Regions from separate parts of the Nocardioides sp. NPDC047086 genome, predicted to be linked through region 2. Evidence: riboswitches for the same ligand, from Rfam matches in the RefSeq annotation. Region 2 holds a riboswitch; the other holds the start of a gene.

Region 1 (5,788 bases), on a different contig from region 2:
CGCAGGCCTCGCAGTCGGGGCCGTTCTCGATGGCGCAGACCGCGGCGTCGCTCCAGTCGTCCCAGCTCAGGTCGTCGATGGCGTCGGTGGTGGTCGGGTTCTCGTTCATGGTCATGCCCCTGTGGTGGAAGTGGTCGAAGTGGACTGCTTGCTGGCCTGGATCCCGGCCCGCGAGCGCAGGTAGTACAGGCTCTTGATGTTCGGGTCGAGCAGCGCGAGCTTGTGGATCTTGCTGATGTACTGCGGGGTCGCGTCGGCCTGGAAGAACAGGTTGAGCGACTGGGCCTGGTCGATGTAGCCCTGCCGGTCGGAGGCCCGGGCGAGCAGGATCTCCTGGTCGATCTCGTAGCCGGTCTTGAAGACGTCCTTCTCGTGCTCATCGAGCCAGTCGACGTGCTGGACCGAGCCGCCGTTGTCGATGATGTCGGAGATGTGTGCCTGGTCGTAGACGCCACGCTCCTGCATCACCTCGACGAGGTTCTGGTTGGCCCGCGGCATCTCGCCGGCCGAGGTGGTCTGGTTCCAGACGTTGGCGACGTACGGCTCGATGCCCTGGCTCGTGCCGCCGACGATCACCGCGGTGCTCATCGTCGGCGCGATCGCCATCAGGTGGGAATTGCGCCGTCCGACGCACCACTCCGGGATGCCCGCGACCGAGCCCATCCACCGCGACGCGGCGTCGGCATGCGAGGAGATCCGCTCGAAGATGTCCTTGTTGAGCGCCGCCGCCTTGTCGGACTCGAACGGCACCCGCTGCTTCTGCAGGTAGTCGTGGTAGCCCATCACACCGAGCCCCAGGCTGCGGGCCTTCTCGGTGTAGCGCACCGCCCGCTCCAGACCCCGGATGGTGCGGGCCTTGCGCAGGAACGCCTCGGCGACCGCGTCGAGGAAGACGGTCGCGACGTACGCCGTGTCCTGGTCCTTCCACTCGTCATAGGTCGAGAGGTTCAGCGAGGAGAGCACGCAGGTGTAGGAGTGGTCCTCGTCGCTGAACAGGGTGATCTCCGAGCACAGGTTGGAGGCCTTGTTCTCCAGCCCGTTGGCCCGGTACGACTCGGTCTGGGCCGCGTTGACGGTGTCGACCTTCCAGATGTAGCCCTTGCCGAGCACCACCCGGATCTTCAGCACCCGCTGGTAGCGCTCGAGCGCGTCGCGGTCCCCGGCCAGCATCCGGTCGATGAAGGCCTGGCTGAAGATCCAGCCGATGTTCTTGTTGGCGGGCTCGCGGAAGATCAGGTCGGCGAGCTCGTAGAAGTCGGGGTGGTCCACCGGCAGGTAGCCCGCCCAGGAGCCGCGGCGGGTGGCGCCCTGGCTGATCTGGTTGGTCATCTCCACGAAGTTGCAGAAGACCGGCACCACGCCGTTGGCCTTGCCGTTGTCGCTGAACTTCGCGCCGCGAGGCCGGACGTCGCCGAGGTACGCCGAGGTCCCGAACCCGTTCTGGGAGAGGATCGCCGCCTCCTTGAGGGTCTCGTAGAAGCCCCAGACCGAGTCCTCGACGTACGAGCCCTCGCACGAGACCGGCAGACCGCGGTCGGTGCCGAGGTTGGACAGCACCGGCGTCGACGGGGAGAGCCAGCCCTTCCAGATCGCCTCGAAGAACCGCTCGGTCCACGAGACGCCGTCCTCGCGCGGGTACATCTCGTCGGCGAGGTCGCCGGCGGTGGCGGCGATGGTCTCGTAGCGCTCCCGGACGCTCTGGTCCGCGACGGTGTACTTCGCCTTGAACATGGCGTAGCCCGCCGTGGTCATGAAGGCCGGCACGGTGCCCTCGGCCTGCAGTGCCTTGCGCTCGGTGGAGAGCGCCTCCCAGTTGCTGTTGCTGCCCATTAGAAGCTGAACTCCGTCTCGCCGATGTTGCGGTTGTATTCGTTGCCGGTGACCTGGAAGAAGTCGTGGAACTGGGTGCCGTTGATGCCGTTGTAGAACCACTCGGCGATCGGGTTGACCTCGACGTCGAACAGCGGCTCCATCCGCATGTTCTGCAGCGTCATGTCGACCCGGGACTTCACGAACGCCTCCAGGTCGGCCTGGTCGATGCCGGCGATCGGACCGTGGGCGAAGAGCATCTCGACGATCCGGGCCTCGTGGACGTAGAGGTGCTCGGCCACGCTCCGGACACGGGCGAAGAGATCATCCCGCTCGGCCTCGAACTTGTCGGCGGGGACGGTGGCGGCGTACTCCTCCAGGGTGGTGTTGAAGAGCCAGGCGCCGCCGGTGGCGTGCAGGTTCTCGTCGCGGGCGGAGAAGTTGATCCCGCTGATCACGTTCTGCAGCAGGTTCTTGCCGCCGGACTGGAAGTGCTTGAGGAAGGCGAAGTTGGAGTAGAGGACGCAGTTCTCCATCAGCGTGAAGACGCTCAGCGCGTAGAGCAGGTCCTCATCGGCGATCGCGTCCCACACGAAGGCGATCCGCTCGGCCAGCACCGGGTCGTTCTTGTAGGAGTCGTAGAACTCCTCGGTGTCGATCATCAAGACCTTGTTGAGCTTCGCGTAGAACGGCGCGTGCATGTTCAGCTCGGCGAAGGAGAAGGCGTTGGTCATCATCTGGATCTCGGGCCGCGGGAACGCGTGGAAGAGCCGGTCGCCCCACACCTCGCCACCGAGGATCAGCTCGTAGATGGTGAAGAGCTTCAGCGTCGTCTTGACCGCGGCCTGCTCGGCGTCGGTCATGTTGACCAGGAAGTCCTGCTTGTCGTTCTCGACCGGGATCTCCTCGGCCGTCCAGAAGATGCTGCGCTGCTTCTTGGCCAGGTCCTCGGCCATCGGATAGTCGAAGACGTACGCCGACTTCTCGGTGCGGATCGGTAGACCCTCGGTGTCGATCATCTCATCAGCCCCCCTTTGCCCGCGGGCCCCGCGGCCCGCTCGGATGTCTCATGCATCCGTGCCGGGGCAGGAGAGGACGGCGTCGTACGCGCTCGATCCCCTGACCTTCCCTCGAGGTCGCGGACCCCACCATGAGGTGGGCACTGGCAGGTCTTCGGACTCGTGGGCGTCATCGTGCTCGGTCCTAGTGGCCGTCGCTTCCCAGGAGCCGGCTTGCTCCCAGTGCTTCGTGACGGCGGTCGTTCCCACTCACCGCTGCGGGGCAGTCCCGGACTCACACCGGGTTCCCTCTTGCCTCTCCCGCCCCGTTGCCGAGGAGGGAGAACCAGCTGCGAGGACCACTATATGCGGGAATTACACCAATGCAACTTCCTAGATGTTGTGCTTCGTCGTGTCGTCGGCAAAGTGGTCGAGACGTGCGCCGAGGGGGCGTGCTAGCCTCTGCGCCGAGTCGAACGCATCCTGATGGATGCCAGGGAACTCCGGTGTGAATCCGGGACTGGCGCGCAGCGGTGAGGGCGACGGCGACGCTAGGTAGCCACTGGGGACCGACTCCCTGGGAAGGCAGCGTCGCCGGTTGAACCCGAGTCCGAAAACCTGTCGGCTCAGATGTTCGTCATGGCCCTCGCGACCAGGGTCCAGAGGACCTGAGAGGCCGACCTGCGTGCTGACGCCGAGCCGTGAGACCCCGACCCTGATTTCACGCCCTGCCCGAGCCGGGAGACGACGGGTGCCGTTCGTGCCGCTGGTCGTCGGGCTGCTGCTCGCCTCGGCGCTCAGCGCTGTCGTGTCCGTGGCCTTCGGCTCCGAGCGGATCCCTGTCGGCGAGATCGTCGCGACCGTCGCCGACCGGCTCCGCGGTGAGGTGCCGGGGAGGTGGGACGTGATCGTGTGGGAGCTGCGCGTGCCGAGAGCCCTGATGGCGCTCGCGGTGGGCGCGGGCCTGGCCGTCGCCGGTGCCGGCATGCAGACGCTGGTCCGCAACCCGCTCGCCGACCCGTTCCTGCTCGGGATCAGCTCCGGTGCCTCGGTAGGAGCGACGGCGGCGATCACCACAGGTGCGCTGGCCGGTCTCGGCACCTATGCGGTCTCCGGCGGCGCGCTGGCCGGAGCGGTCGGCTCGGCGATGCTGGTCTGGCTGGTGGCCACCGCGCAGGGCGGGTTGACCCCGATCCGGTTGGTGCTCTCCGGGGTCGTGCTCTCCTCCGGCCTCTCCGCGATCGCCTCGTTCCTGGTCTTCATGAGCGACGATCCCCGTGCGGCCGACTCGGTGATGTTCTGGATGCTGGGCAGCGTCGGCGGCGCCAGCTGGGAGAAGCTGTGGCTGCCTGCGGCCCTCAGCCTCGTCCTGGGTCTCGGGATGCTGGCCCTGCACCGCTGGCTGGACGCTCTCGCCGCAGGCCCGGAGACCGCTTCCGCGCTCGGCGTGAACGTCGCGGCGCTGCGTACGACTCTCTTCGTCGCTCTGGCGGTGCTCGTCGGGGTCCTGGTCGCGGTCAGCGGTGGGATCGGGTTCGTCGGGCTGATCGTGCCGCACGCGGCCCGGCTGCTCGTGGGAGCGCGGCACCGGGTGGTGCTCCCGGTCGCGGCCCTGGGCGGTGGGGTGTTCCTGCTGTGGGTCGACGTGCTCGCCCGGCTGGTGGCGCGCCCGCAGGAGATCCCGTTGGGGGTGGTCACCGGGGTCGTCGGGGCGCCGCTGTTCCTCCTGCTGCTGGGCCGTGGCGGCTACCGCTTCGGCAGCGACCGATGAACGCCCCCGGGCCCCGGCCCGCGCTGCGGCTGTGCGGGGTCGCAGCCCGGCTGGGCCAGCGCGACGTACTTCACGACGTCGACCTGGAGGTGCCCGTCGGCACCCGCCTCGGGATCGTGGGCGTGAACGGTGTGGGAAAGTCGACCCTGCTGCGGATCCTCGCCGGAGTGCTGCGGCCGAGTGCCGGGCACGCCTACCTCGACGATGACTCCGGCGACCTCCGTGAGAGCGCCCGGATCAGCTCGCGCGAACGCGCCCGCCGGCTGGCGTACGTCCCCCAGGAAGAGGTCGCCTCCGCGGAGCTGCTCGTCGGTGAGATGGTCGCGCTGGGCCGGGTGCCACGCACCCGGCCGTGGTCCCGGGGCGGACCCCGGGAGCGCGAGATCGTGCGCGCGGCCCTCGATGCCGTCGGTCTGGCTGACCGCATCGACGATCCGTGCGACCGCCTCTCCGGCGGCGAGCGGCGCCGGGCGGTGATGGCCCGCGGCCTCGCGCAGGAGTGCCCGGTGATGCTGCTGGACGAACCCACCAACCATCTCGACGTCGCCTGGCAGCTGCGGCTGCTCCGGACCGTCGCCGAGCGGGCCGAGACGCTGGTCGCGACCATCCACGACCTCGACCTGGCGCTTCGCTCCTTCGACCGGCTCGCGGTCCTCGGGCGGCCGGCGGGCAGCGAGCCGGACAGCGGTCCGGCGACCGTCGTGGCCCATGGGCCGCCGGCCGAGGTGCTCGACACGATCCGGGTCGAGCACCACTTCGGCGTCGGCTCCGTCCAGGTGCCGCATCCAGATCTGGACCAGCCCCATCTGCTCATCCATCCCCGGAAGGACCGCTCGGCATGACCCATCCCATCACCAGACCCGTACGTCACCCCGGACTCGCCTGCCTCGCCGCGCTCGCGCTCGGCACCACGATCCTCACTGCCTGCGGGGCGGAGGAGACGGCCGCTGATGGCGCCTCCGGGCAGGGCGCGATCACCGTCGAGAACTGCGGCGAGAAGCTCACGGTCGACGAGCCGGTCACCGAGCTGTACGCCTACGACGGCGGGATCATCTCCATCGCCCTGGCCGTCGGTGCCCGCGAGGAGCTCGTCGCCGTGACCGGCCTGGCTCGGGACCAGCAGCTGCTCGAGCTCGCCTACCCCGAGGACCGGGTCGACGAGCTCCAGATCGTCGGTGATGACCACCCGACGCTGGAGACGGTCCTGGCG
Region 2 (5,788 bases):
CCGAACTCTGGAAGGACCCGTCATGACTCCGAGGATCACCCCTGTCGAGCTGGCCGGAGACCCGAGCAAACCGCTCCTGGTCGTCGGCCCGTCGCTCGGCACCTCGGTGACCGCGCTCTGGGCCGCCACCGCCGAGCTGCTCGCGGACAGTTTCCACGTCATCGGCTGGGAGCTCCCGGGCCACGGCCACGGCGCTCCCACCAAGGAGCCGTTCTCGATGGCCGACCTCGCCGCCGGCGTACTCGCCTGCGTCGACCGGGTCCTCACCGACCGCGGCGAACGCCACGGCACCTTCGCCTATGCCGGCGACTCGGTCGGCGGGGCCGTCGGTCTCCAGCTCATGCTCGATGCCCCCGCCCGGGTGAGCGCCGCGGTGCTCACCAACACCGGCGCGAAGATCGGCGAGCCCGAGGGCTGGAACGACCGGGCGACGACCGTGCGTGCCGCCGGCACCGCCTCCCAGATCGCGGGCTCCACCCAGCGCTGGTTCGCCCCCGGCTTCCTCGAGCGCGAGCCCGCCCGGGGCGGCGCCCTGCTCCATTCGCTGCGCGACGCCGACGCGGAGAGCTACGCGCTGGTGTGTGAGGCACTGGCGACGTACGACGTCCGCGGCCGGCTCGCCGAGATCGCGGCCCCGGTCCTGGCGGTCGCGGGTCTCGACGATGCCCCGACGCCGCCGGCCTCGCTGGAGGAGATCGCCGTCGGGGTGCGCAACGGGCGGCACGTCACGCTCGACGCCGTCGGCCACCTCGCTCCCGCCGAGGCCCCGCACGCCGTCTCCACCCTGATCACCTCCCACGTGACCGCGGCAGACCCGGCCTATGCGGCCGGGATGAACGTACGCCGCCAGGTGCTCGGCGACGCCCACGTCGACCGGGCCACCGCCGCGATCACCGACGTCAACCGCGACTACCAGGACCTGATCACGCGCTATGCCTGGGGCACCATCTGGACCCGCCCCGGCCTCGCCCGCCGTGACCGCTCGATCGGGGTGCTCACCGCCCTGGTCGCGGGGCGCCACTTCGAGGAGCTCGAGTTCCATCTCCGCGCCGCCCTCACCAACGGGCTGACGCGTGAGGAGATCATCGAGGTGCTCCTGCAGACCTCGATCTACGTCGGCGTACCCGCCGCCAACACCGCGTTTGCCGTCGCCAACCGCGTCCTGAACGAATGACCGTCCCGCTGGTCGAGCGCTGGCGCTCGCGGCTCGACCAGCGTAAGAACTTGGCCATGAAGCCACATTCCGCGACCGTCGTCGGCGCCGGGCCCAACGGCCTGGCGGCGGCGATCGTGCTCGCGCAGCACGGCGTGAGGGTCACGGTCCTCGAGGCCGCCGAGACCGTCGGCGGTGGCACCCGCACCGCCGAGCTGACCCTGCCCGGGTTGCGCCACGACATCTGCTCGGCGATCCACCCGCTCGGGGTGGCCTCACCGTTCCTGCATGGCCTCGAGCTGGAGAAGTACGGCCTGACCTGGCGTTTCCCCGAGATCCAGCTGGCCCATCCGGTGGACGCGAGCACGACCGCGCTGCTGCACCGCTCCGTCGAGGAGACAGCCGCCGGGCTGGGCGCCGACGGACGGCGCTGGCAGCAGCTGTTCGGCCCGGTCGTCCGCGGCTTCGACGCGATCTCGGAACACATCCTCGGCCCGATGGTGCGGCCCCCGCGGCATCCGTTCCGGCTGGCCTCCTTCGGGATGCGCGCCGCTCCCCCGGCCACTGTGCTCGCCCGGGCCTTCCGCGAAGAGCCGGCCAAGGCGCTCTTCGCCGGCTGCGCGGCGCACGCGTTCCAGCCGCTGGAGCGCCCGGGCACGGCCGCGGTGGGCACCATGCTCGTGGTCAGCGGGCATCGCTACGGCTGGCCCGTCGCCGAGGGCGGCTCCCACGCGATCACCCTCGCCATGGCGCAGCGGCTCGAGGAGCTGGGCGGCACCATCGTCACCGGCACCACCGTCCGTGACCTGGCCGACCTTCCGGACGCCGATGTGACCTTGTTCGACACCAGCCCCGGTGGCTTCGCCGACATCGTCGGTGAAGCGCTCCCCCAGCGGCCTCGACGGGCGATGCGGAGGTGGCAGCACGGCCCCGCGGCGTACAAGCTCGACCTGGCCGTACGCGGGCCGATCCCGTGGCGCGACCCGCAGATCGGCCGCGCCGGGACCGTCCACCTCGGCGGGACGAGCGCCGAGGTGGCGACCAGCGAGCGGGAGATCGGGGCAGGCAGGATGCCGGGGCGTCCGTTCGTGCTGCTCGGTCAGCAGTACGTCGCGGACCCGTCCCGCTCGGCGGGAGACCTCAACCCGGTCTGGGCCTACGCGCAGGTCCCGCACGCCTACGAGGGCGACGCCACCGACGCGGTGCTCGCCCAGATCGAGCGCTTCGCGCCCGGTTTCCGCGACCGGATCGTGGCGACCCACGTGACCACACCGGCCGGCTACGCGGCGTACAACCTCAACTACGTCGGGGGTGACATCTCCACCGGCGCCAACACCCTTCGCCAGCTCATCGTCCGACCCACCCTCACCGCCTACGAGACCGGCATCCCCGGGATGTTCCTCTGCTCCGCCGCCACCCCGCCCGGCGCCGGCGTCCACGGCATGTGCGGCTACCACGCCGCCCATCGCGCCCTGCGCCACCTGGCCGCGGAGAAACCGGGTGCCACCGGCGTACGTCCTGGATAGCGTCTGGCTCATGCCGCAAGCCCGCCTGCGCACCGAGCGCCTCGACCTGGTCCCGCTGAGCGAGGAGCATCTGCCGTTCCTGGTCGAGCTCAACTCCGACCCGGTGGTGCTGCGCTTCCTGTTCACCCGCGCACTCACGCCGCAGGAGACCGAGGAGCGGATGCACACCTGGATCCGGGTGGCGAAGGAGACCGAGGGGCAGGGCAAATGGATCGCGTACGCAGCCGGTGAGGCCGTGGGCCTCTACATGCTCGAGCCGCCCGACCATCCGCCCCGCACCGATGCCGCCGAGCTGGGCTACCGGCTCCCGCAGCGGCACTGGCGGAAGGGATTCGCGAAGGAGGGGTCGCGCGAGCTGCTCCGGCACGCTTTCGAGGACCTCGGCCTCGACACGGTGATCGCGCAGACGATGGCCGTCAACGAGGCCTCCCGGGCGACCATGGCGTCGGTCGGGATGAGCTTCGTGCGCAGCTTCCAGGAGGAGTTCGAGGAGCCGCTCGCCGGGCACGCCGACGGCGAGGTCGAGTACGAGATCAACCGCGAGACCTGGCTCGCGGGCCCCGCGGGGTAGGCTGCGAGCACGCTCGTGGCGCAGGAACCCGGTGAGAGTCCGGGGCGGTTCCGCCACTGTGACGTCCGTACCGCTGCTGGGCACGGGCACAGCCAGACACTGGCCGCGGGCAATCCGACCGATCGACGGGGCGAGAACCCCTAGGAGGAACTCGGCATGGCCGACCCTGCACGCGTACGCATCGCCCTTCTGTCCACCTCGGACACCGACCTGCTCTCAGCCCGTGCCAGCGGCGCCGACTACGCCTGGGCGAACCCGTCGCGGGCGACCGACCTCGAGGCCGTCGTCGCCGGCGCCGACCTGGTGGTCTTCCGGCTCCTCGGCTCGCCCAACGAGCTGTGGGAGGGCTTGAGCGCGGTCAAGGAGCGCGGCACGCCGGTGGTGGTCCTGGGCGGCGAGCAGCAGCCGAGCGCCGAGCTGATGGAGCACTCCACGGTGCCGATGGGTGTCGCCGCGGAGGCCCACCGCTATCTCGCCGAGGGCGGGCCGGCCAACCTCGCCCAGCTGCACGCGTTCCTCTCCGACACGGTCCTGCTGACCGGGTTCGGGTTCGAGCCGCCGGCGGAGGTGCCGGCGTGGGGGTTCGCGGAGCGTGTTGGTCATCTCGACAAGCTCGATACAACGCTCCACACGCCTTCGCCTAGCGGCTCGACCAGCGGGAAGGCTCGGATCGGGGTGCTCTACTACCGCGCCCACGAGACCAGCGGGAACACCGCCTTCGCGCACGCGCTGGCCGACGCCATCGACGCGACCGGCACGGCCACCGGCGTACCCGTCTTCGCGGGCTCGCTGCGCTCGGCGCCCGACGACCTCTACGAGGCGCTCGGCACCCTCGACGCGCTCATCGTGACCGTGCTCGCGGCCGGCGGCTCCGTGCCCGCGTCCGCCTCCGCCGGCGGTGAGGACGAGGCCTGGGACGTCGAGCGGATGGCGGCGCTCGACATCCCGGTGCTCCAGGGTCTGTGCCTCACCAGCTCGCGCGCGGAGTGGGAGGTCTCTGACGACGGCGTCACGCCGCTCGACTCGGCCAACCAGATCGCGATCCCGGAGTTCGACGGCCGGATCATCACCGCCCCGTTCTCCTTCAAGGAGCTCGACGAGCAGGGGCTCCCCCACTATGTCGCCGACCCCGAGCGCACCGCCCGCGTGGCCCGGATCGCGGTCAACCACGCCCGGCTCCGCCACACTCCGAACGCCGAGAAGCGCCTCGCGCTGGTGCTCTCCGCCTACCCGACCAAGCACGCCAGGATCGGCAACGCGGTCGGCCTGGACACCCCGGTCTCCGCAATCCGGATGCTGCGCCGCCTCCGCGAGGAGGGCTACGACCTGGGGCAGGACAACGAGGTCGTACGCCTCCTCGACGGCCCGGACGACACGGCCGCCGGCGATGCCCTGATCCACGCGCTGATCGCCGCGGGCGGCCAGGACGAGGAGTGGCTGACCAACGCGCAGCTCACCGACGCCCACGTCCGCATCTCCAAGGCGTCCTACGACGAGTGGACCAAGGATCTCCCTGCTGACCTACGCGAACAGATGGTCGAGACCTGGGGTCCGACGCCGGGCAACCTGTTCGTCAACGACGACGGCGAGCTCGTCCTGGCCACCCTCCAGGCCGGCAACATCGTCATCCTGATCCAGCCGCCGCGCGGGTTCGGCGAGAACCCCGTCGCCATCTACCACGACCCCGACCTGCCTCCGTCCCACCACTATCTGGCCGCCTATCGCTGGTTGGAGCACGGCTTCCGCGCCGACGCCGTCGTACACCTCGGCAAGCACGGCTCGATGGAGTGGCTGCCCGGCAAGAACGCCGCCCTCTCGGCGAGCTGTGGCCCGGACGCGGCGATCGGCAACATGCCGCTGATCTACCCGTTCCTGGTCAACGACCCGGGCGAGGGCGCCCAGGCCAAGCGCCGCGCGCACGCCACGATCGTCGACCACCTGGTCCCGCCGATGGCGCGCGCGGAGTCCTACGGCGACATCGCGCGGCTGGAAGGGCTGATGGAGGAGTACGACCGGATCTCCTCGATGGACCCGGCCAAGCTGCCCGCCATCCGCGGCGAGATCTGGCAGCTGATGAAGGCGGCCGAGCTCCACCGCGACCTCGGCATGGAGGAGCGTCCCGAGGACGACGACTTCGACGACTTCATGCTCCACATCGACGGCTGGCTCTGCGAGATCAAGGACGCCCAGATCCGCGACGGCCTGCACGTGCTCGGCGGCGCCCCCGAGGGCGAGGCGCGGATCAACCTGGTGCTCTCGATCCTGCGCGCCGCACAGGTCTGGGGCGGCGTCGGCGGCGCCGTGCCCGGTCTGCGGGCGGCCCTCGGCCTCAAGGAGGGCGCCGACACCCGGACCGTCGACGAGATCGAGACCCAGGCTCGCGCTCTGGTGGAGCGCATGGACGCGGCCGGCTGGGACCCGGCCGTCGCCGAGTCGCTCCACGACGACCCGGCCGTCCAGCAGGTGCTCGCCTTCGCCGCCGAGCAGGTGGTCCCTCGCCTGGCGAGGACGACCGACGAGCTGGGCGCCGTCCTGCAC

The links. A riboswitch is a leader RNA that binds a small molecule or an ion and turns the genes downstream of it on or off. The one in region 2 is predicted to bind cobalamin.
Region 1: it holds a riboswitch for cobalamin, as region 2 does, so the genes downstream of both, ABZ796_RS27305 (ribonucleotide-diphosphate reductase subunit beta) here and cobN (cobaltochelatase subunit CobN) in region 2, are expected to answer to the same signal.

Annotation. Positions count from the first base shown of each region.
Region 1 is NZ_JBEYUV010000073.1:121-5,908, forward strand. Features, by position in the region: gene ABZ796_RS27295 (hypothetical protein) at 1-115, opposite strand, end outside; gene ABZ796_RS27300 (ribonucleotide reductase N-terminal alpha domain-containing protein) at 112-1,830, opposite strand; gene ABZ796_RS27305 (ribonucleotide-diphosphate reductase subunit beta) at 1,830-2,828, opposite strand; cobalamin riboswitch at 2,956-3,173, opposite strand; cobalamin riboswitch at 3,264-3,448, shown strand; gene ABZ796_RS27310 (iron ABC transporter permease) at 3,559-4,578, shown strand; gene ABZ796_RS27315 (ABC transporter ATP-binding protein) at 4,575-5,420, shown strand; gene ABZ796_RS27320 (ABC transporter substrate-binding protein) at 5,417-5,788, shown strand, end outside.
Region 2 is NZ_JBEYUV010000021.1:87,530-93,317, forward strand. Features, by position in the region: gene ABZ796_RS16410 (lyase family protein) at 1-26, shown strand, start outside; gene ABZ796_RS16415 (alpha/beta fold hydrolase) at 23-1,174, shown strand; gene ABZ796_RS16420 (NAD(P)/FAD-dependent oxidoreductase) at 1,231-2,679, shown strand; gene ABZ796_RS16425 (GNAT family N-acetyltransferase) at 2,690-3,250, shown strand; cobalamin riboswitch at 3,250-3,373, shown strand; gene cobN (cobaltochelatase subunit CobN) at 3,407-5,788, shown strand, end outside.